One region of the Citrobacter sedlakii genome, then DNA from elsewhere that is predicted to be linked to it. Evidence: predicted binding sites of a transcription regulator. Region 1 holds the regulator's gene; each other region holds the start of a gene.
What was found. The regulator Fur, encoded in region 1, represses iron uptake genes when iron is present. The targets are predictions, from matches to a motif close to ATAATAATGAGAACNACTATCAA.
Positions count from the first base shown of each region.

Region 2: a site for Fur is predicted at 4,124-4,146, ahead of JY391_RS09895 (TonB-dependent siderophore receptor). Genes of this name have one in related genera too.
Region 3: a site for Fur is predicted at 4,140-4,162, ahead of JY391_RS10250 (TonB-dependent siderophore receptor). Genes of this name have one in related genera too.

Region 1 covers NZ_CP071070.1:3,136,086-3,143,421, reverse strand. Annotated here, with positions in the region: gene tcuA (FAD-dependent tricarballylate dehydrogenase TcuA) at 1-846, opposite strand, end outside; gene tcuR (tricarballylate utilization LysR family transcriptional regulator TcuR) at 943-1,869, opposite strand; gene fur (ferric iron uptake transcriptional regulator) at 2,000-2,446, opposite strand; partial or broken gene JY391_RS23995 (fur leader peptide) at 2,439-2,524, opposite strand; gene fldA (flavodoxin FldA) at 2,728-3,258, opposite strand; gene ybfE (LexA regulated protein) at 3,409-3,702, opposite strand; gene ybfF (esterase) at 3,831-4,604, opposite strand; gene seqA (replication initiation negative regulator SeqA) at 4,794-5,339, shown strand; gene pgm (phosphoglucomutase (alpha-D-glucose-1,6-bisphosphate-dependent)) at 5,363-7,003, shown strand; gene potE (putrescine-ornithine antiporter) at 7,074-7,336, opposite strand, start outside.
Region 2 covers NZ_CP071070.1:2,061,644-2,068,979, forward strand. Annotated here, with positions in the region: gene ndh (NADH-quinone dehydrogenase) at 1-1,032, shown strand, start outside; gene JY391_RS09890 (glycine zipper 2TM domain-containing protein) at 1,234-1,773, shown strand; gene JY391_RS09895 (TonB-dependent siderophore receptor) at 1,831-4,020, opposite strand; gene comR (TetR family copper-responsive transcriptional repressor ComR) at 4,252-4,887, opposite strand; gene bhsA (multiple stress resistance protein BhsA) at 5,129-5,386, shown strand; gene ldtC (L,D-transpeptidase LdtC) at 5,479-6,444, opposite strand; gene mfd (transcription-repair coupling factor) at 6,604-7,336, opposite strand, start outside.
Region 3 covers NZ_CP071070.1:2,142,005-2,149,340, reverse strand. Annotated here, with positions in the region: gene JY391_RS10285 (YciE/YciF ferroxidase family protein) at 1-149, shown strand, start outside; gene JY391_RS10280 (ferritin-like domain-containing protein) at 210-716, shown strand; gene JY391_RS10275 (manganese catalase family protein) at 736-1,614, shown strand; gene ompW (outer membrane protein OmpW) at 1,687-2,325, opposite strand; partial or broken gene JY391_RS10265 (YkgJ family cysteine cluster protein) at 2,560-2,637, shown strand; gene JY391_RS10260 (YciC family protein) at 2,666-3,409, shown strand; gene JY391_RS10255 (septation protein A) at 3,465-4,004, shown strand; gene JY391_RS10250 (TonB-dependent siderophore receptor) at 4,205-6,391, shown strand; gene yciA (acyl-CoA thioester hydrolase YciA) at 6,492-6,893, shown strand; gene tonB (TonB system transport protein TonB) at 6,964-7,336, opposite strand, start outside.

The DNA of each region.
Region 1 (7,336 bases):
CGGCCAGAAATCTTCGCCTTCGTCATAAAAACGCGCTGCGTCGCGGTTGACCACCACGCCTAAAGAGACGCAGTCCACTCGCGTGCAGATCCCGCCGTCATACAGTGGCGCGCGGGCATCAATCGCCACGCAGTGCGACTGGGATGGATCGCCAATGATGTCGGCGCCGGCATCGATCATAAATTTAAGCAGGACACCCTGATTAAAGCGGGTGCCGCGGATGAGAAAATTATCGGCGGGCCATTCCCCACGCGCGTTTTGTCCCCAGGCTTCCCGTAGCCATTCGCGATTGGACTCGAAACCGCCAGCGGCGAGTACACAGGTTCTGGCCTCGATGCGTTCATCGCCCGCCAGCGCGGCGACAAACTCGCCGTCATGTAACTGCAGCGCCTGTACCGGCGTGTTATAGCGGATGGTGACGCCGAGCGCCTCCGCGCTGCGATAATAGGCGTTGACCAGTGCCTTGCCGCCGCCCATGAAAAAGGCGTTCGTACGCGCAACGTGCAGTGCGCCTGATAACGGTGGCTGAAAATTCACACCGTGTTTGCGCATCCAGTCACGGCACTGCGAAGAGGTGCGGATCACCAGTCGTGCCAGCGCTTCGTTGGTATTGCCTTCCGTTACCCGCCAGAGATCCTGCCAGTACTCTTCTTCGGGATAACGGTCGACCAGCACATCCTGCGGCGCATCATGCATACAGCGCAAATTACGGGTGTGCTGTGAATTGCCACCGCGCCATTCGCGCGGCGCCGCTTCCAGCAGCAGCACCGACGCACCGGCCTCCCGGGCGGTTAAGGCGGCACACAGCGCGGCATTGCCGCCGCCAATCACCAGAACATCAACCATCGTAGACTCCATTACGCTTTAACAAATGTTAAATTTGTAATGAAAATGTATACGCATGGGTTGTAGGGGCGCTATGAGGTACTGCTAAAACCCTCTTTAGTTAACGTAAAGGGTGGCGCCTGGCCAGCGGTCAGCCTCAACCAGTTCACGCATCACTTTACCCAGCACGACGCGAGCTGCCAGCCCCGCCGGGGTCAGTTCGTCATCCGATAAACTGACCAGAAAGTTGGGACGGCTGAGGACCGGATTATGGACGCCGATCACGCGCAGGTCGTCCTGGTCCAGTCGGGAAATCGCCGCGCCAGGTTGTAGGGTGGCGCCCAGACCGTCGCGGACCGCCCGCATCAGTAGCGTCAGACCGTCAATTTCCGCAACGATATCAACCTGCAGCGCGTGCTCTTGTGCGATAGCCTCCAGTCTGCCGCGCAGACCGTGGCCCTGACTGGGCATCACGAGGGGAATATTCGCCAGTTGAGCAGGCATGATGTTGTCTTCAGGGAATATAGCCAGCAGGGGGTGGGGGCCGATCAGAAACAGCCGCTCTTCCAGAACCGGCTTCGCGCTCCAGCGCAGGATCTTCTCTTTCTGAAAGACGACCGCTAAATCAAGCTGGCGGGTGTTAATCATCCGCTCAAGATTGCCGGAGAGACTCTCCACGACGTGCAGCCGCACGTCAGCGTAGCTTTCCCGCATGGCGTTAATAAACGGAATGCCCAACACCGATGCCGTACTGGGCGCCATACCGACGCTAACGTGGCCGGATAACCGCGCCTCACGCGCAGCAAGAATGGCGTCGTCGGCATGCCGTAGCGCCAGTTGCGCCTGAGAATAAAAGGCCAGCCCCGCGTTAGTGGGCGTGACGCCGCGCGACGTTCGTTGCAGCAGGCGGATGGCGAGTTCACTTTCCAGACGTGTCATTTGTTGGCTCAGCGCCGAGACGCCAATGTCGAGATCCAGCGCGGCGCTACCCATGCTGCCGGTTTCAACAATACGAACAAAATAACGTAACTGGCGAAGTTCCATTTCGATTCTCCGGACAGGTCAGGGAAGGGAATTTTTACATTAAAACAACACGGGCGGGGAGGGAAGGAAAACGGCGGGATCGCGCCCACAAAAAAGCCAGCCCGCAGGCTGGCTTTCATCAAGCGTAAAATTATTTGCCGTCGTGCGCGTGTTCATCTTCGCGGCAGTCGCCTTCGGCGCAATGGCCATAGAGATAGAGGCTGTGGTTCGTTAAACGAATACCGTGCTTCGCCGCAATCTCACGCTGACGGGCTTCAATCGAATCATCACTAAATTCAATCACTTTGCCACAATCGAGGCAAATAAGGTGATCGTGATGATGCTGCTGGGTCAGCTCAAAAACGGATTTGCCGCCTTCAAAATTGTGGCGGGTTACGATACCGGCGTCATCAAACTGGTTCAGCACGCGATAGACGGTCGCCAGACCAATTTCTTCACCCATGTCGATCAGTCGTTTGTATAAATCTTCCGCACTGACGTGATGGTTATCCGGTTCCTGAAGCACTTCCAGAATCTTTAAACGTGGAAGCGTTACTTTCAGGCCAGCCTTCTTTAATGCGGTATTGTTGTCAGTCATGCGGAATCTGTCCTGTTGCTAAACGATTCACTTCATACGAGAAGTGACAGAAATTGCATTCGAGATAATGCCTCTCATTATAGGACTGCCATCCTTAAATGAAAACTGCAAGCCTCGGGCAAATGTTAATAAAAACGTGGTATTGCCTGGAAATGAGAGCGCCACCTAATAACTCCCGCACATTGTACAGGGATGGGCAAGAAAGTTACAAATTTGTAGCAATTATTTTGATTGGTTTTGTCTATTGATGCGGCGCAAATGGTCTTTGCGCCGCACGGTCATCAGGCGTTGATGATTTCATCCAGGTGCAGTTCTTCAGAAATCTGCTTAACCCATTTCTCAACGCGCTCGGCGGTCAGTTCTGGCTGGCGATCTTCGTCAATGGCCAGACCGACAAAGTGATCGTCATCGGCCAGGCCTTTCGACGCTTCAAAATGATAACCCGCGGTCGGCCAGTGACCGACGATGGTCGCGCCACGCGGCTCAATGATGTCGCGGATAGTACCTAACGCGTCGCAGAAATATTCCGCGTAATCTTCCTGGTCGCCGCAGCCGAACAGCGCCACCAGCTTACCGTTGAAATCAATCTCTTCCAGAGTCGGGAAGAAGTCGTCCCAGTCACACTGCGCTTCGCCATAGTACCAGGTCGGGATACCAAGCAGCAGGATGTCATAGCCTTCAAGATCTTCTTTGCTGCTTTTTGCAATGTCATGCACGTCGGCAACATCTTTACCAAGCTGTTTTTGAATCATTTTTGCGATATTTTCGGTGTTCCCGGTGTCGCTGCCGAAAAAAATGCCAGTGATTGCCATGAGTAAAGTAACCTCTTGAAACTTATTGAAATGGTGGGGGCAAATTGCCCACAGATAAGGGCAATCATAGCAGAACAGTCAGGTATGCGGAAATAGCAAACGCACGCGAGTGCACTCCCTGCTACATGATAGTGATAAATTGTGCGGGTTTCAGACTGAACCCTGGCGTCGCAACGTCGCCAGTTGGCTCATCAGGATTTCTTCGATCAGCTCGCTGCGGCTGATGTCGCGCGATTCCGCCAGTTCATTCAGGGCGTCGACGGCTTCCGCGTTGAGCTTAAGTTCAACACGTTTCAGGCCACGAACTTTGTCGCGTTTAAGCTGGTTGCGCTTGTTAATGCGCAGCTGTTCATCGCGTGAAAGCGGATTGGTTTTAGGTCGTCCCGGGCGACGCTCGTGCGCGAACAGATCTAATGTCGTACGGTCCGTTTGTTCTTTGGCCATGATTTTGGTGACTTCGGGGAAACAATCAGCCAGGCCTCTGCCCGGATGGATAGCGCGCCATCATACATCAGCGGATGGGGCACGCCAACGTTCGCGCGCGCAATCGCGCGCGGACGCTGAGTTTTTAATCAGTTTGCGCTGTCGTTCAGATAACGACGAATGGCGCGCAGCACTGCGTCAGGTTTTTCGGCATGAACCCAGTGGCCTGCGCCCGCGATGACATGCGCGCGCGCCTGTGGGAATTGCGCGAGCAGGTCGTCGCGATACGTCTCGGTGACGTAAGGGGAATTGCCGCCAGGGATAAACAACGCCGGGCGATCCCAGGCTGGAATCGGCTCCCAGCCGACAATATGCGGATACTGATCCCACAGCACCGGCACGTTAAAGCGCCATTCGCCGTCAACGTACGACTTCAGCAGAAACTGAATCACGCCCTCTTCTCTGAGATGGTCGCGCATGACGGCAGCCGCCTCCTTGCGCGTCGTGGCCTGAGACGCCGTCACGGCGTTGATCGCCGCGAAAATCTCATCGTGGCGTCGTACCTTATAATCTACCGGGGCGATGTCGATCGCCACCAGACGATCGATGCGTTCCGGAGCCAGCGCGGTCAGGGCCATCACCGCCTTGCCGCCCATCGAGTGGCCAATAAACGTGGCTTTTTCGATCTGCTGCGCATCCAGAGTGTCGAGCAGATCCTGCGCCATCGCCGGATATGTCATCAGCGGATCGCGGGGCGAGAGGCCGTGGTTACGCATATCAACCTGGAGGATATCGTGATCGCTGACCAGCTCGCGGGCCAGCACGCCGAGATTGTCCAGGCTGCCAAACAGACCGTGAACGAGGACGATGGGAGAATTATTGTGCAGGTTTTGTGCAGTTTGCGCTCGGATATTCAATTTCATGGCAAAGTTCTTTTTTTCGCTCTGTCGGGTTAGGGTATTATGTTGACCATTCTGCCACTGGGCTGCAACTGATACGGTTTACTCCGAGTTTTTTGTTCAGCCAGGTTTGACGCTATCCGCTGTTGGGATTTGCTCCTATAATTCCAACGATTTGTATTCAGATCAGTTATGACACCGCACTGGATTAAGATGAAAACGATTGAAGTTGATGATGAACTCTACAGCTATATTGCCAGCCACACCAAGCATATCGGCGAGAGCGCGTCCGACATTTTACGGCGTATGTTGAAGTTTTCCGCCGCATCGCAGCCCGTCGCGTCGGCGACAAAAGAGGCACGCGCCGCGCAGCCTGTGAGCGCAGAAGTGAAACCCGTCAATCCCGTCAAAGACAAAGTGCGCGCTATGCGTGAGCTGCTGCTGTCCGATGAATATGCGGAACAGAAAAAAGCGGTGAATCGCTTTATGCTGGTGCTGTCTACACTTTACTCACTGGATCACCAGGCGTTTGCCGATGCCACCGACTCGCTGCATGGTCGCACTCGCGTCTATTTCGCGGCGGATGAACAGACGCTGCTGAAAAACGGCAATCAGACCAAGCCGAAACATGTGCCTGGCACGCCGTACTGGGTGATCACGAACACCAACACCGGCCGTAAATGCAGCATGGTCGAACACATCATGCAGTCAATGCAATTCCCGGCGGAATTGATTGAGAAGGTTTGCGGAACAATTTAATGCTTGCATAAAAGGACCAGGCAATGGCAATCCACAACCGTGCAGGTCAACCTGCGCAACAAAGTGATTTGATTAACGTCGCCCAACTGACGGCGCAATATTATGTACTGAAACCCGAGGCAGGGAATGCCGAGCACGCGGTGAAGTTCGGTACCTCCGGACACCGCGGCAGTGCAGGTCGTCATAGCTTCAACGAGCCGCACATTCTGGCGATTGCCCAGGCTATCGCCGAAGAACGTGCGAAAAACGGTATCACCGGCCCTTGCTATGTGGGGAAAGATACCCACGCGCTGTCCGAACCGGCGTTTATCTCGGTGCTGGAAGTGCTGGCGGCCAACGGTGTCGACGTGATTGTTCAGGAGAACAACGGTTTTACCCCGACGCCTGCGGTGTCGAACGCTATCCTGGTTCACAATAAAAAAGGGGGGGCGTTGGCGGACGGTATTGTCATCACGCCGTCTCACAACCCGCCGGAAGACGGCGGCATCAAATACAACCCGCCGAACGGCGGCCCGGCAGATACCAACGTCACGAAAGTGGTGGAAGACCGCGCAAATGCGCTGCTGGCCGACGGTCTGAAGGGCGTGAAGCGCATTTCTCTCGATGCGGCGATGGCGTCTGGCCACGTCAAAGAGCAGGATCTGGTGCAGCCGTTTGTGGAAGGGCTGGCGGAAATTGTTGATATGGCCGCCATTCAGAAAGCGGGCCTGACGCTGGGCGTCGATCCGCTGGGCGGTTCCGGTATTGAATACTGGAAGCGTATTGCGGAGCATTACAAGCTCAACCTGACCCTCGTGAACGATCAGGTGGATCAGACCTTCCGCTTTATGCACCTGGACAAAGACGGCGCGATCCGCATGGACTGCTCCTCGGAGTGCGCGATGGCTGGCCTGCTGGCGCTACGTGATAAGTTTGATCTGGCGTTTGCCAACGACCCGGACTATGACCGTCACGGTATCGTCACGCCGGCGGGGCTGATGAACCCGAACCACTATCTGGCGGTCGCTATCAATTATCTGTTCCAGCACCGTCCGCAGTGGGGCAAAGAGGTGGCGGTGGGTAAAACCCTGGTTTCCTCGGCAATGATTGACCGCGTGGTCAACGATCTGGGCCGCAAACTGGTCGAAGTGCCGGTGGGCTTCAAATGGTTTGTTGACGGCCTGTTTGACGGTAGCTTTGGCTTTGGCGGTGAAGAAAGCGCGGGCGCATCGTTCCTGCGTTTCGACGGTACGCCGTGGTCCACCGATAAAGACGGGATCATCATGTGCCTGCTGGCGGCGGAAATTACCGCCGTCACCGGTAAAAACCCGCAGGAACACTACAACGAACTGGCGGCGCGTTTCGGCGCGCCAAGCTATAACCGCCTGCAGGCGGGCGCAACCTCTGCGCAAAAAGCTGCGTTGTCGAAGCTGTCGCCGGAAATGGTCAGCGCCAGCACGCTGGCAGGTGATCCGATCACCGCGCGCCTGACCGCGGCGCCGGGCAACGGCGCGGCGATCGGCGGTCTGAAAGTGATGACGGAAAACGGCTGGTTTGCCGCGCGTCCATCCGGTACGGAAGACGCCTATAAAATCTATTGCGAAAGTTTCCTCGGCGAAGAACATCGCAAGCAGATCGAAAAAGAAGCGGTTGAAATCGTCAGCGAAGTGCTGAAAAACGCCTGATGCGTCAGGCGTTAGCGACAAATGAAAAGGCGCCGTAAGGCGCCTTTTTTGTCTCAGGATGGGGGCTAACTTACCCGTGCTTATTCTTCAGCTCAAAGCGCGGCGATACCAGTCCGTATAGCGTCCAGCCGAGGAAGGTGACAATCGATCCATACAGCATCGCTTCTTCCCCCGACGAGTAGAGCGCGTAGAAGCTGTACATCGCGCCAACAAACGCCACGAAGTTTGCCATTTTCGCTTTCGCTGGCGGGACGTTCGCCACCCGCTGAATAATCACCAGCGCGGCCATCGACAGGATATACGGAATAATATTGGTGACCACCGCCAGGTTGA
Region 2 (7,336 bases), 1.1 Mb from region 1:
AAAACAATTACCATTGCCGAACTGCGCGACGAGAAAGGCGAACTGTTGGTGCCGGAGCGCAAAATCGCATACGACACGCTGGTGATGGCGCTGGGCAGTACTTCTAACGATTTCAACACGCCGGGGGTGAAAGAGCATTGCATCTTCCTCGACAACCCGCATCAGGCGCGCCGTTTCCATCAGGAAATGCTCAACCTGTTCCTGAAATACTCCGCGAACCTGGGCGCGAACGGCAAGGTGAATATCGCCATTGTCGGCGGTGGGGCAACCGGCGTTGAGCTTTCGGCTGAACTGCATAACGCAGTGAAACAATTGCACAGCTATGGCTACAAAGGGTTGACCAACGAAGCGCTGAACGTCACGCTGGTGGAAGCGGGCGAGCGCATCCTGCCTGCGCTGCCGCCACGCATTTCTGGCGCGGCGCATAATGAACTGAGCAAACTGGGCGTCCGCGTACTGACCCAGACAATGGTGACCAGCGCCGACGCGGGCGGTTTACACACGAAAGACGGCGAATACATTGAAGCCGACCTGATGGTCTGGGCGGCAGGGATTAAAGCGCCGGACTTCATGAAGGAGATCGGCGGTCTCGAAACCAACCGTATTAATCAACTGGTGGTGGAGCCCACGCTGCAAACCACCCGCGATCCTGACGTGTATGCGATTGGCGACTGTGCTTCCTGTGCGCGTCCGGAAGGCGGATTTGTTCCACCGCGCGCCCAGGCTGCGCATCAGATGGCGACCTGCGCGATGAATAACATTCTGGCGCAAATGAACGGTAAACCGCTGAAGGCATACCAGTATAAAGACCATGGCTCGCTGGTTTCGTTGTCTAACTTTTCTACCGTTGGCAGTCTGATGGGGAACCTGACCAAAGGTTCGATGATGATCGAGGGGCGCATTGCCCGCTTCGTGTATATCTCTTTGTACCGGATGCACCAGATTGCATTGCACGGTTACTTCAAAACCGGGTTGATGATGCTGGTGGGCAGTATTAACCGCGTTATCCGTCCGCGTCTGAAGCTGCATTAATTACCTTCCTCCCAGCGTCGCCAATGGCGGCGCTGGGCGTCTGCGCCGTTCTGCACACTGAATATTCCTGTCGCTCTCCTCAGAGTTCTCTGAATCATGCTGTTTTAAGGTCAACCCACGATATTTTCATCCGCAATCTGATGGGCTTCTGCTTGCTTTAGTTGCAATATTGTTACCAATAGCAAAGAAGGAGGATTTCCCGTGAATAAATCAATGTTGGCGGGTATAGGGATTGGCGTAGCTGCTGCGCTGGGCGTGGCGGCGGTGGCCAGTCTGAACGTCTTTGATCGCGGCCCGCAGTATGCGCAAGTGGTTTCTGCAACACCTATCAAAGAAACCATTAAGACCCCACGTCAGGAGTGCCGTAACGTCACGGTGACCCACCGCAGACCTGTCCAGGATGAAAACCGCATCGCCGGTTCTGTTCTTGGCGCAGTGGCTGGCGGAGTGATTGGTCATCAGTTTGGCGGGGGCCGTGGCAAAGATGTCGCCACTGTTGTCGGGGCGCTGGGCGGTGGTTACGCGGGTAACCAGATCCAGGGATCAATGCAGGAAAACGACACCTACACCTCTACGCAGCAGCGTTGCAAAACCGTCTATGACAAATCGGAAAAAATGCTCGGCTACGACGTGACCTACAAGATCGGCGATCAGCAGGGCAAAATCCGGATGGATAAAGATCCGGGTACACAAATTCCGCTGGATAACAACGGCCAGTTGATTCTGAATAACAAAGCATAAAAAAGCTGTACTCTGCTTATTAGCCCCTCATTCGCTCAGGCTGAGGGGCTTTTTTTATCAGAAAGTTAACGCGTAGTTCAGGCCAAAGGTCCGCCCGCGGCCCTTGTATTCATACTGCGATGGGCTGCCGTAGGTTGGGCTGTACAGCAGCGGCGCGCGCTGTCCCCAGAGGGTGGTGTAGTCTTCGTCCAGCAGGTTTTCGATGCTGAAGGTCAGTTTACCCAGCGGGAGCTGATAACTGCTGATAACGTCAACGGTATTGTATCCATCCAGCTTATTACCGCTGGCATCCGTCAGATCGAAAGACTGTTGGGTTTGCACCCGCAATGACCACGGCTCTGGCGCCCAACCCACCCAGGCGGTGGCTTTTGACGGCGAGGCCAGCGTCACATCCCATTTTTCCCATTTCCCGTTTTGCTTCACTTCAGACTTCAGTACGTTGAAGTTTGCGCCGAGGCTCCAGTCGCTGTCAGGAATGAAATAGTCCACAGCGCCTTCCACGCCGTAAATCCGGCGGTCGTCAGGTTCCACGCGAATGGTCATATCGCTGCGGTTAATCACAATGGATTTGTCGGAGGTAGAGTAATAGGCCGCCAGTTGCGTACGCAGACTGTCGCCGGTATAGCGCCATCCCAGTTCATAGGAGTTGACTTTGATCCCTTCCAGACGCGAGTCAGCGACGTTTACGCTGCGCTGAAGCTGGTAATGATCGCCTACCAACTGATAGGTGCCGTTACCGTAGTATTTCCCCGGATCCGGCAATTCGACGCCCTGGGAAAAGTTGAACCACGCCTGCTGGCGTTCGGTCAGATGCGCAAGTAGCCCGGCGTTGAACAGGACGTTATCGTAATCGGTTTTGCCGCCCGGTATCGCATCGGCAGAACTCGCCAGCCCATTGGCGATCCCCTGCTGCTGCGCGTAGCCGATGAAATCATCAACCCGGTTTTCAGTCCATTGATAGCGGATGCCGCCGCTCAGGGTGAAAATATCGTTGATGTCATAACTGCTTTGCAGGAACGGCGCGAAATTAGTGATGCTGTAGCCGGGGTAACGTCCGGTGGTATAGGCCGTACGGTTGTCCATGCCGCCGGAGGGAAGCGACCATGCGAGGTCGAAAAATTTCTGATTAGCGTCGAAGGTCTCGTGATCCGCATCGATACCCCAGGTCAGTTCCCAGTTATCCATCAACAGACTGTTGAGGGTAATTTTGGCGCCGTACTGATCGGTGTCCTGCTGCGAGGCAGAAAAGCTGGTGACCTGGCCCCTGGTCAGCGACGGGAAGGGATAAAATTTCAGCGATTCATCACGGTAATAAATTTGGCTGACCAGATTTTGACCGAAGAAGTCGGCGTCTGAATATTGCAGGCTAATCAGATGACGCTCTGTTCCGGGGATGCGATCGGCGCTGAGTCCGCTACGGGTGCTGGCTTTACCGTCACCAGTGACGGCAGACATATTTTCGCCCAGATACAGGCCGTAGTCGTCATCGCCCTGGCTTTTATAATATTGGGTCACCAGCTGTAGCTGACGGTTGTCGTCAATCTCAATAGTGCCCGTACCCATCACATCCAGACGATCGGAGTGTTGCAAGCCGGTTTGCGTATTGTCGAGCATTAGTGCATCGCCGTTGCCATCGTACCAGCCGCCGAAGCGCTGCCAGGCGACAGAGAGACGGCCGGAGGCGCGATCCGTCCCCCCGCTGACCGCGGCGGCAACGCGCTCGTCACGATCGTTACTGTTATTGAAGCCCGATTTAGCACCCAGTTCTAGTTCCACTTCGCGTTCCGGCTGGCCTTTTTTGGTCACGATGTTGATCAGGCCGCCAGTACTGCCGCCGCCATAGAGCGACGTCGCGCCGGAAATCACTTCAATGTGGGCAATGTTGAACGGATCGATGGCGTCCAGCTGTCGACTGTCGGTACGCGAAGAGTTAAGGCGTACGCCATCAATCAGCACGACCAGCGCGCGCCCGCGCATATTCATACCATAGTTGGTTCGTCCCTGGCTGCTGACATCAATACCGGGGATCAACTGCGCCAGCACATCTTTAAACTCTTTGCCGCCCTGAACCTGTTGTTCAATTTCCTGACCCTCGATCACCCAGGTGGTCTGCGCCATTTCCGCCACCGTTTTTTGACTCCGGTTAGCGCTGACGATGAGGTTTTCTTCTTCTGTTTGCGTCGCTGCCGTTGCAGGCAGGGTTAGCGCAAGCAGGACTGGGTTGAGCACCCAAAGACGCTTATTCATTCGCATTCCCTTCTGAAAATATCTGTAAAAGTGGTGTTATTCTTGCCGGGCAGGCTCCGGCCGTTACATTGTGAAACAGATAGAAAATCAAATGCGAATATTGCTGATAATGGTTTCTATTATCAAATAATATTTTAAGAAATTTGAGTCTAACCCGGTGAAAACATTACTGATTGTAGGGGGAAGGCGAGAGAAGGACCGGGAAACGCATTCCCCGGTCAGCAGGATCAATCAGGCTTTTAACAGCTCGGGCCACAGGCGAAGAGTGGTACGGGTGATCTGCATCAGTGTGTCAAACGACGCGCCTTCGCGGGCGCTGATCGACATCCCCTGTAAGATGCAGTTCAGGTATTCGGCAAGGTGCTGTACGTTGCACTGCGCCGGGATCTCTGCGCGCATCTGGCGCTGTTGCAGGAAACGGGTCAACGTTTGCTCCTGCATGGCGTGGCGTGATTTCACCGTATGCGCAATATCCCGTGACGCGGCAGCAAGCGTCGCGGAAGTGTTGATCATAAAACAACCCGCCGGGGTGTCTTTACTGGTAAAACAGGTCGCCACGGCGGTGAAGTAATCTTCCAGCGCGGCCTCCACGCTTTTTTCTTCACAAAATAGCTGCGCTTCATGCTTTGCGGCGAAACGGGCGATGTACCTGTCGAGCACCGCGCGAAACAGTCCTTCTTTATTGGTGAATTCTGCGTAAAGCGTGGGGGCTTTCGCCCCTGTCGCTTCAACAAGATCAGAGAGCGACGTCGCCTCATAACCGTGCTGCCAGAAGAGTGTCATGGCCTTATCAAGCGCGGCTTCCCTGTCGAACACTTTTGGTCGGCCACGGCTTTTTTTTACACAACCTGTCGAGTCAGTTGTCATGATGCCGGTGTACCTGTCTGGGTTTAATGAATAACCATTATAAAAATAAAACCGTCCAGTCTCCAGCGCATTCCTGTGAAAAATAATTACGTTGCATTGTCATGAAAGATAAGTGCTTTTTAATTTATATAACGACCGTTATAAAAAAGAGTTGACGTGTGACCTGGATCACATCTATCATTTACCTATCGATCGTTAAGTAAATGCTTACGACCCCGTTCATCTGCAAAAGGTTACTATTATGAAAAACGTCAAAGCCCTCATCGCTGCTGCTGTACTCAGCTCTCTTTCATTCGCCAGCTTCGCTGCCGTTGAAGTGCAATCTACGCCTGACGGCCAGCAAAAAGTTGGGACCATCTCTGCCAGCGCAGGTACTAACCTGGGTTCTCTGGAAGAACAACTGGCGCAAAAAGCAGATGAAATGGGGGCGAAATCTTTCCGCATTACCTCGGTTACTGGTCCGAACACGCTGCACGGTACCGCGGTAATTTACAAATAAGCATTAACCCCTCATTAATGCCTGATTAAAATTTGCCACTGCACAAAAAAGCCCCGCTGAACCACGGTTCAGCGGGGCTTTTTCGTTCAGGCTTACAGGGATTGCTGTTTAACGTCGTGATGTCGAGTGACGTCGACCGGCATGCCGGAGCGGACATCCATTACGTGCTGCATCAGTGGCGCATCGGTTTGCGCGGCATCTTTAAATGCCTGCAATGTGCTGTTCAGGACGATAGGCAAAACCTGCGGGTCATCATCAATATTTTTTGACAGCGGCTGATGTACCTCAACCAGACGTACGCCGCCTGGCTCGACTGAGGCTTTGATCGGCGTATTAATAATGTTGACTTTGGTTCCCGGGGTAACCTGCTTAAACAGCGTTTCAATATCGCCATCACGCAGGCGAATGCAGCCGGAACTGACCCGCATTCCGATGCCGAAATCGGCGTTGGTGCCGTGCAGCAGATACACGCCGCCGTAGGCGGCTAAACGAATCGCGTGGTGACCCATCGGGTTATCCGGCCCGGCAGGGACAACCGCAGGCAATTCGATCCCCTGTGCTTTATAGCGGGCGCGAATATTGGCCGTCGGCGTCCAGGTCGGATTCGCGCGCTTGTCGGAAACGGTGGTTACCATGGTGGGCGTAAGCGTATCGCCCCCCAGTTGACCAATGCCGATAGGGTAAACCGTGACCACGTTTTTACCCGGTGGATAATAATAAAGGCGCAGTTCAGCAAGGTTAATGACGATACCTTCGCGCGGCGCATCCGGCAGGAGGGTTTGCAGCGGAATGGTCAAGACGCTGCCAGCGCGCGGCACGTAGGGGTCAACGCCGGGATTTGCCTGTAACAGCGCCAGGAATCCAACGTTGTATTTCTTCGCAATGGCCTCCAGGGAACCGCCGTTGTTTTCGACAACGTGATATTTATTTTCGCCCACCAGTTTGCTGCCGGGCGGCGGAAGTGGCCAGGTATTCGCCTGCGCAGGTAGCGCAAGCGCTATGCCGGCGGCAAAGGTGACAAACGCCAGCCAGCGGGAAAGTCGCAGAGTTTTCATTATCATCATAAATCAAAGGGTTATTGGAATAAAAGACGCCAACGATCATTATGGCGGGTTGGCATGTCCTGAAATGCAAGGGAAGTGCAAAGAGTTGTAAAGATCTGCGAGGCGGGGGAGATCATGCCGGACGGCGGTTTCGCCTTATCCGGCATCGGGTTATTACGCGACCGCGTTTTCTTCCAGTTGCGCCATAAACTGACGCACCCAGTCCATACGCGTTTTCCGCTCCGTCAGATCCTGCATAAACTTCAGGCGGGTCGGACCGTCGAGGCGGAAGTGCTGAGGCTGCTTTTGCAGCAGACCGATAAGCCAGCCCGGGTTCACGTGATTTTTCTCGGCGAATTCAATGGTGCCGCCTTTCTCGTTACCTTCGAGTTTGCGGATCCCCAGCTTTTGCGCCTGCTGACGCAAACGGGCGATATCCAGCAGATTACGCGCGGGATCCGGCAGAAGACCAAAGCGATCGATAAGCTCCACTTTGATCTCTTCCAGCTCGTTTTCGCTTTTGGCGCTGGCGATTCGCTTGTAGAACGACAGGCGCGTATTGACGTCGGGGATATAATCATCCGGTAGCAGCGACGGCATTCGCAGTTCGACTTCTGTCTGCTGGCTGGTGAGATCTTCCAGTGACGGTTCTCGTCCGGCTTTTAGCGCATCGACGGCGTTTTCCAGCAGTTCCATATACAGCGAGAAGCCAATGGTTTCCATCTGTCCGCTCTGGTCTTCGCCAAGCAGTTCGCCCGCGCCGCGAATTTCCAGATCGTGTGTCGCCAGCGCAAAGCCCGCGCCCAAATCTTCCAGTGACGCAATCGCCTCCAGACGCTTTTGCGCGTCGGTGGTCATCGCTTTCGGATGCGGCGTCAACAGCCAGGCGTACGCCTGATGATGCGAT
Region 3 (7,336 bases), 990 kb from region 1:
GCACTCTGGTAACGCTTGCCGAACAGCTGGGCTATACCAAAGCCGTCAAACTGCTTAAAGAAACGCTGGAAGAAGAAAAAGCCACTGATTTAAAACTTACCGATTTAGCAATTGGTAATGTGAATAAAAAAGCCGGAAATAAATCCTGATAATTTTATTTCCTGTTTTTAACCCACGCTGCTTTTAATTATTTTCTGAGGACATAACCAATGAATGCGATTGAACATTATCATGACTGGCTTCGTGACGCCCATGCTATGGAAAAACAAGCCGAATCGATGCTCGAATCAATGGCGAGCCGCATCGATAATTACCCTGACTTGCGTGCAAGAATTGAACAACATATTAGCGAAACCAAGCATCAAATTACGGTTCTTGAAGGTATTCTCGACCGCAATAATATTTCCCGTTCTGTTATAAAAGATTCAATGAGTAAAATGGCCGCGCTTGGTCAATCTATCGGCGGTATGTTCCCTTCCGACGAGATCGTGAAAGGGTCAATTAGCGGCTACGTTTTTGAGCAATTCGAAATTGCCTGCTATACCTCCCTGCTCGCAGCTGCGCAAAAAGCAGGCGATACCGCGTCTGTTCCTGCCATTGAATCCATCCTTAATGAGGAAAAACAAATGGCTGACTGGCTGATTAAACATATTCCTGACACAACAGAACAATTCCTGCTGCGCTCTGAAGCAGACGGCGTAGAAGCGAAAAAATAAATTATTATCAGGAGGCAGAATGTTTCGACACGTTAAACAACTTCAATATACGGTGCGAGTCAGTGAGCCTAATCCTGGTTTAGCAAATCTTTTGCTGGAGCAATTTGGCGGCCCTCAGGGCGAACTGGCTGCTGCATGTCGTTACTTTACCCAAGGGCTGGGTGATGATGATGCAGGACGCAAAGAGATGCTGATGGACATAGCGACCGAGGAACTGAGCCATCTGGAAATCATCGGTTCTCTGGTAGGCATGCTGAATAAAGGCGCAAAGGGCGCGCTGGCTGAAGGTACGGAAAACGAAGCCGAGCTGTATCGTTCCCTTACCGCTAACGGCAACGATAGCCACATTACTTCCCTGCTCTATGGCGGCGGCCCTGCCCTGACCAACTCCGCAGGCGTGCCGTGGACAGCGGCTTATATCGACACAATCGGCGAAGTGACCGCCGATCTGCGATCCAACATCGCCGCTGAAGCACGGGCAAAAATTATTTACGAGCGGCTGATTAACGTCACAGACGATCCCGGCGTTAAAGACGCGCTGGCGTTTCTGATGACCCGTGAAGCTGCGCACCAGTTGTCGTTTGAAAAGGCGCTGTACTCAATTCGCAATAACTTCCCGCCGGGTAAATTGCCGCCTGTCGAGCAGTACACCAACGTGTACTACAACATGTCTCAGGGCGACGATCCGCGCGGTAGCTGGAACAGTGACGAGAACTTTGAATATGTTGCCGAACCGATGCCAGCCGTTGACGGCGGTGACGGTCTGGCTACCGTCAAACTGACGAAACAGCAGCAAACGCTGTTAAAAGCGATGGCGGAAAGAACCAAGTCCGATCCGTCGGCTGACCCGCTCACCGGTGCAGAACTCGGTCAAGGCGAGCCGCAGGAAAAGCAGTAATAGCGTGAAGAAATAATTCCGTGTGTGTCATGTCCTTATTGACCCCGTAAATACGGGGTCTTTTTTATGGCATCAGAAACGATAACCGGCGGAGAACATAAATACCCACGGGTCGAGACGAATGTCATCATGCTGTTTGACACCGGCGAGCTTATAGTCTGCGGTAGTATCGATGTCCATATACCAGACGGACATGTTAATTAGCCAGTCACGGTTGATGAGATAATCCATCCCAACCTGCCCCGCCGCGCCCCAGGAATCTTTCAGGCTAAGATCGGAAACCCCGGTATTTTTCCCATTTTCATTGACGTCATTATCAAAGAAGGTTGTGTAGTTTACGCCTACCCCGACATAAGGACGCAGCTTGCTGCTGGAATCGCCAAAATACCATTGCGCCATCAGTGTTGGCGGTAGGTGGTGCACGGTCGCGATATCGCCGGTTGCTTTGGTTCCGACTTTATGGCGGAACGGCGTCGCGCCAAGCAGTTCAATACCAATGTTGTCGGTCGCCATATAGGTAAAGGTCAGGCCGAGTTGGGTATCGTTACTGACATTAAAACCGCCCAGATGGCCTAATGTACCGTCTGCGCCTTCTGTCGGGCGAACCGTCGCCGAGCCTGCCCGAATAAAAAACTCGCCAGCTTCATGCGCATAGACGCCGCCAGAGAGAAGTGTACTTACTGCCAACGCCGCCACTGTTAACTTTTTCATATCCGCTCCATCGTTATGGTTATAACTGCGTGACGAATATACCTACATTGGAGTAATAAGTGATCTAACCTGGATCACATTACGTCGTGTAATTTAACATTTATTGATCCAGATTAATTTAGAAGTAGCATTCAAAATCCTGGTTATTGTCATTCAGATCAAATTTGAAATATTTTCATAAAGTGAATATCTTTTGAGCAATCGTCAAAGCCAGCGCCTGTTTATTGCTTCCTGCTTTACAAAGATATGCTTTTCCATACAACCGTTGATGCTGCCACTGCGCCTTTATCCAGGGTACAATTGCCCGCTTAATAACACCTGCAAAACTCAAGGAGAGTGCATGTCTATCACGGCGAAGTCCGTATACCGTGACACCGGGAATTTTTTCCGTAATCAATTTTTAACCATCCTGCTGATCTCGCTGCTGTGCGCGTTTATCACGGTGGTATTAGGGCATGCCTTCTCACCCAGCGATGCGCAAATCGCGCAGTTGAGTGAAGGGGATCATCTGGCCGGGAGCGCTGGCTTGTTCGAGCTGGTGCAAAATATGACGCCAGAGCAGCAGCAGATCCTCCTGCGTGCGTCGGCGGCGTCCACGTTCTCCGGCCTTATCGGTAATGCCGTCCTCGCCGGTGGCGTGTTGTTAATGATCCAGCTCATTTCCGCAGGCCACCGCGTGAGCGCGCTGCGTGCTATTGGCGCCAGCGCGCCGGTGCTGCCAAAGCTGTTCATTCTGATTTTGCTGACCACGCTGCTGGTGCAACTGGGGATTATGCTGATTGTGGTGCCCGGCATTCTGCTGGCCATCGTATTGGCTCTGGCCCCGGTGATGCTGGTGCAGGATAAGATGGGCATATTTGAGGCCATGCGTAACAGCATGCGTCTGGCGTGGGCGAACATGCGACTGGTGGCCCCGGCCGTCATCGGCTGGCTGTTGGCAAAAACGCTGCTGTTGCTGTTCGCATCGAGCTTTGCCGCCTTTGACCCGAACGTTGGCGCGGTGATCGCAAATACGTTGAGCAATCTGATCTCTGCCGTATTGCTCATCTACCTGTTCCGTTTGTATATGTTGATTCGCCAATAACCCCTTACGCGTCGCAGGCCTTTTCGCCCGACGCTTTTGATTACGGAAATGAACAATGAAGCAGTTTCTCGATTTTTTACCGCTGGTGGTCTTCTTTGTTTTTTACAAAGTCTATGACATCTATGCCGCCACCTCCGCGCTGATTGTGGCAACGGCCATCGTGCTTATCTACAGTTGGGTTCGCTACCGCAAGGTAGAGAAAATGGCGCTGATTACTTTTGTTCTGGTCGCCGTGTTTGGTGGGCTGACGATCTTCTTCCATAACGATGAGTTTATTAAGTGGAAAGTCACGGTCATTTATGGCCTGTTTGCCAGCGCGTTGCTTATCAGCCAGTGGGTAATGAAAAAACCGCTGATTCAGCGCATGTTGGGTAAAGAACTGACGCTGCCGCAAGCAGTGTGGTCGAAGCTCAACCTCGCGTGGGCGGTGTTCTTTATTCTGTGCGGCCTCGCGAATATTTATATCGCGTTCTGGCTACCGCAAAATATCTGGGTGAACTTTAAAGTGTTTGGCCTGACCGCGCTGACGCTGATTTTTACCCTGCTCAGCGGCGTCTATATTTATCGCCATATGCCGCAGGAAGACAAATCCTGAACCGCTTTTGATGCCAGGCCTGAAAGCCTGGCTTTTTTTCTTCCCTCCCGGTATCACCTGTTCTGCACTTTTCCTTTGTTATCGATCCATAAATTGGGTGAATCATGAAGATATTGTGGAGATTGCCTTCCCGATATTGTAATGAGAATGCTTATCATTGATATTCCGTATCGCGTTTTTAACAATAGGGATGTCCGTTGATGATTTCGATAATAAAAAGCTCTCCGCGCCCTCTGGCGCTCTTGATTGCCGCAGCATTGAGTGGAAATGCGTTCGCTGCAGACGACGCGATGAATGACGGTGAAACCATGGTCGTTCAGGCCACCGCCGAAGAAGCCCTTAAGCAGCAGCCAGGGGTGTCTGTCATTACCGCCAAAGACATTGAAAAACACCCTCCCGTTAACGATCTCTCCGATATTATTCGCACTATGCCGGGGGTTAACCTTACGGGTAACAGCGCCAGCGGCAGCCGGGGCAATAACCGTCAGATAGACATTCGCGGTATGGGTCCGGAAAACACCCTTATTTTGATTGACGGCGTACCGGTAACGTCCAGAAACTCGGTACGCTATAGCTGGCGCGGCGAGCGGGACACCCGGGGTGATACCAACTGGGTGCCTGCGGAAATGGTTGAGCGCATTGAGGTTCTGCGCGGCCCGGCGGCGGCACGCTACGGCTCTGGCGCCGCTGGCGGCGTGGTGAATATCATCACCAAACAGCCAACAAACGACTGGCACGGCTCGCTTTCTCTCTATACCAACCAGCCCGAGAACAATAAAGAAGGCGCGACCAAGCGCGCAAACTTCAACCTGAGTGGGCCGCTCATTGACGATGTACTGACGATGCGCCTGTACGGAAACATTAACAAAACCGACGCCGACGCCGCGGACATCAATACCCAACAAAACGGCTCCTATGCCGCCGGACGTGAAGGGGTACGCAACAAAGATATTAATGCCCTGCTCTCCTGGAAACTGACGCCGCAGCAGATTGTCGATTTTGACTACAGCTACAGCCGCCAGGGGAATATTTACGCAGGCGACACCCAGTACAGTAACAGCAACGTCAGCCCTAATGGTCTGGTCAACACGCTATACGGTGAAGAAACTAACCGGATGTACCGTCAGTCATGGGGCTTAACCCATAACGGGATCTGGGACTGGGGACAGTCAAAATTCGGCGTCTATTACGAAAAAACCAATAATACGCGGATGCAGGAAGGCTCGACCGGGAAAGTGGAGGGAATGATCAATAATACCGATTACTCCACCAGCCGCCTGGAGTCGTATCGTTCTTCCGGCGAACTGAACGTTCCGGTCTTCTGGCTGGTCGATCAAACCCTGACCGTTGGGGCCGAATGGAGCCGCGATGAACTGAACGATCCGGCATCGATGCAGGCGACCAGCGCATCCGGCGTGCAAATTGGCAATGTCTCCGGCGACGCTTCTGACCGTAGCACGAAAAATAGCGCCACCCTGACCGGTATTTATCTTGAAGATAACATCCAGGCGCGCCCAGGAACGGACATCATCCCGGGGATCCGCTTTGACTATCACAACGACTTCGGCAGTAACTGGAGCCCCAGCCTGAACATGTCCCAGGAGCTTGGCGACATGTTTAAGCTAAAAGCCGGGATTGCGCGGGTCTTCAAAGCGCCAAACCTGTATCAGTCCAGCGAAGGCTATCTGCTGTCCACACGCGGCAACGGCTGCCCGAATAATATCGCCACGGGCAGTTGCTACCTGCTGGGCAACCCGGACCTGGATCCGGAAATCAGCATCAATAAAGAGATCGGTCTTGAATTTAACTATGACGGCTGGGATGCGGGCATAACCTGGTTCCGTAACGACTACAAAAATAAGATTGTTTCGGGAACGGACATCATCGGCTACGCCTCTAACGGCAACAACATTCTGCAGTGGGAAAACGGCGGCAAAGCAATAGTCGAAGGTCTGGAAGGTAACGTGGTGATCCCGCTGCTGCCGGACACCCTGAGCTGGCGCACCAATGCGACCTACATGATCAAATCGGAAAATAAGGACACCGGTAACCCACTGTCGGTTATTCCTAAGTACACGATCAATACCATGCTGGACTGGCAGGTTAACGATAAATTCTCGACAAACCTCCAGTGGACGCAGTATGGCCGTCAGAAACCGCGTGAGTACGCCGAAACGCGTAACGAGACCGGCGCAATGTCGGATAAAGAAATCGGCGCCTACGCGATTGTCGGCATTGGCGCGAATTATCAGATGACAAAGAATCTGCGACTTAATGCGGGCATCAGTAACCTGTTCGATAAGCAGATTTATCGTGAAAACGACGGCGCGTCGACCTACAACGAACCAGGCCGGGCATATTACGCTGGCGTCACCATGTCATTTTAATCTCTCCAACGCCCGCCTCGCGGGCGTTTCCCCTCTGTTATCCATGCGAAAATCATAGTAGCATCGCGGCTGGAATTTTTTCTCTCTACTCGGTTTTACCATGACAACAACAACTAACGTCCCTCAGGGCGAACTGGTTTTACGCACACTGGCCATGCCCGCCGACACAAACGCCAATGGCGATATTTTTGGCGGCTGGCTGATGTCACAAATGGATATTGGCGGCGCGATTCAGGCGAAAGAGATTGCTCATGGCCGCGTGGTAACCGTCCGCGTGGAAGGAATGAGCTTTCTGCGCCCGGTAGCCGTGGGCGATGTCGTGTGCTGTTACGCGCGCTGCGTGAAGCGCGGAACCACCTCGGTGAGTATTAATATTGAAGTCTGGGTGAAGAAAGTGGCGTCAGAGCCCATTGGCCAGCGCTACAAAGCAACCGAAGCGCTGTTTATCTATGTTGCGGTTGATCCGGACGGAAAGCCGCGCCCGCTGCCGGTGCAGGACTGATATCGGAAACCTGCCTCAACAGTGCCGGAGGACGGTGTACTGTCCTCCGGCTGCGGATTTATACGATTCATTACTCGATCTGTGTGGTGCCGTTCAGACGGAAAACAATATTGACCACCAGCCCGGAACCGGGTTTACCCGCTTCGTAGCGCCATCTGCGCATCGCATTCTTCACTTCACGCTCGAACATATTGGCAGGTTGGGCAGAAAGAATTTGCACATTGTCCACCCGACCGTCTGCAGTCACATCAAATTTCACCTTCACCCGCCCTTCAATACGTAACGCCTGCGCGCGCGCCGGATACTGCGGCTGATTACGGCGCAGGGCGCGCGGTCCTGACGGCACGGCGACGGCAGGTTTGCTGGTTGCCGCCGCGGTACGGGTCGTCGGACGCGCAGACGCGTTAGTGTCAAACGGTGATGCCGGACGCGGCTCTGCGGGC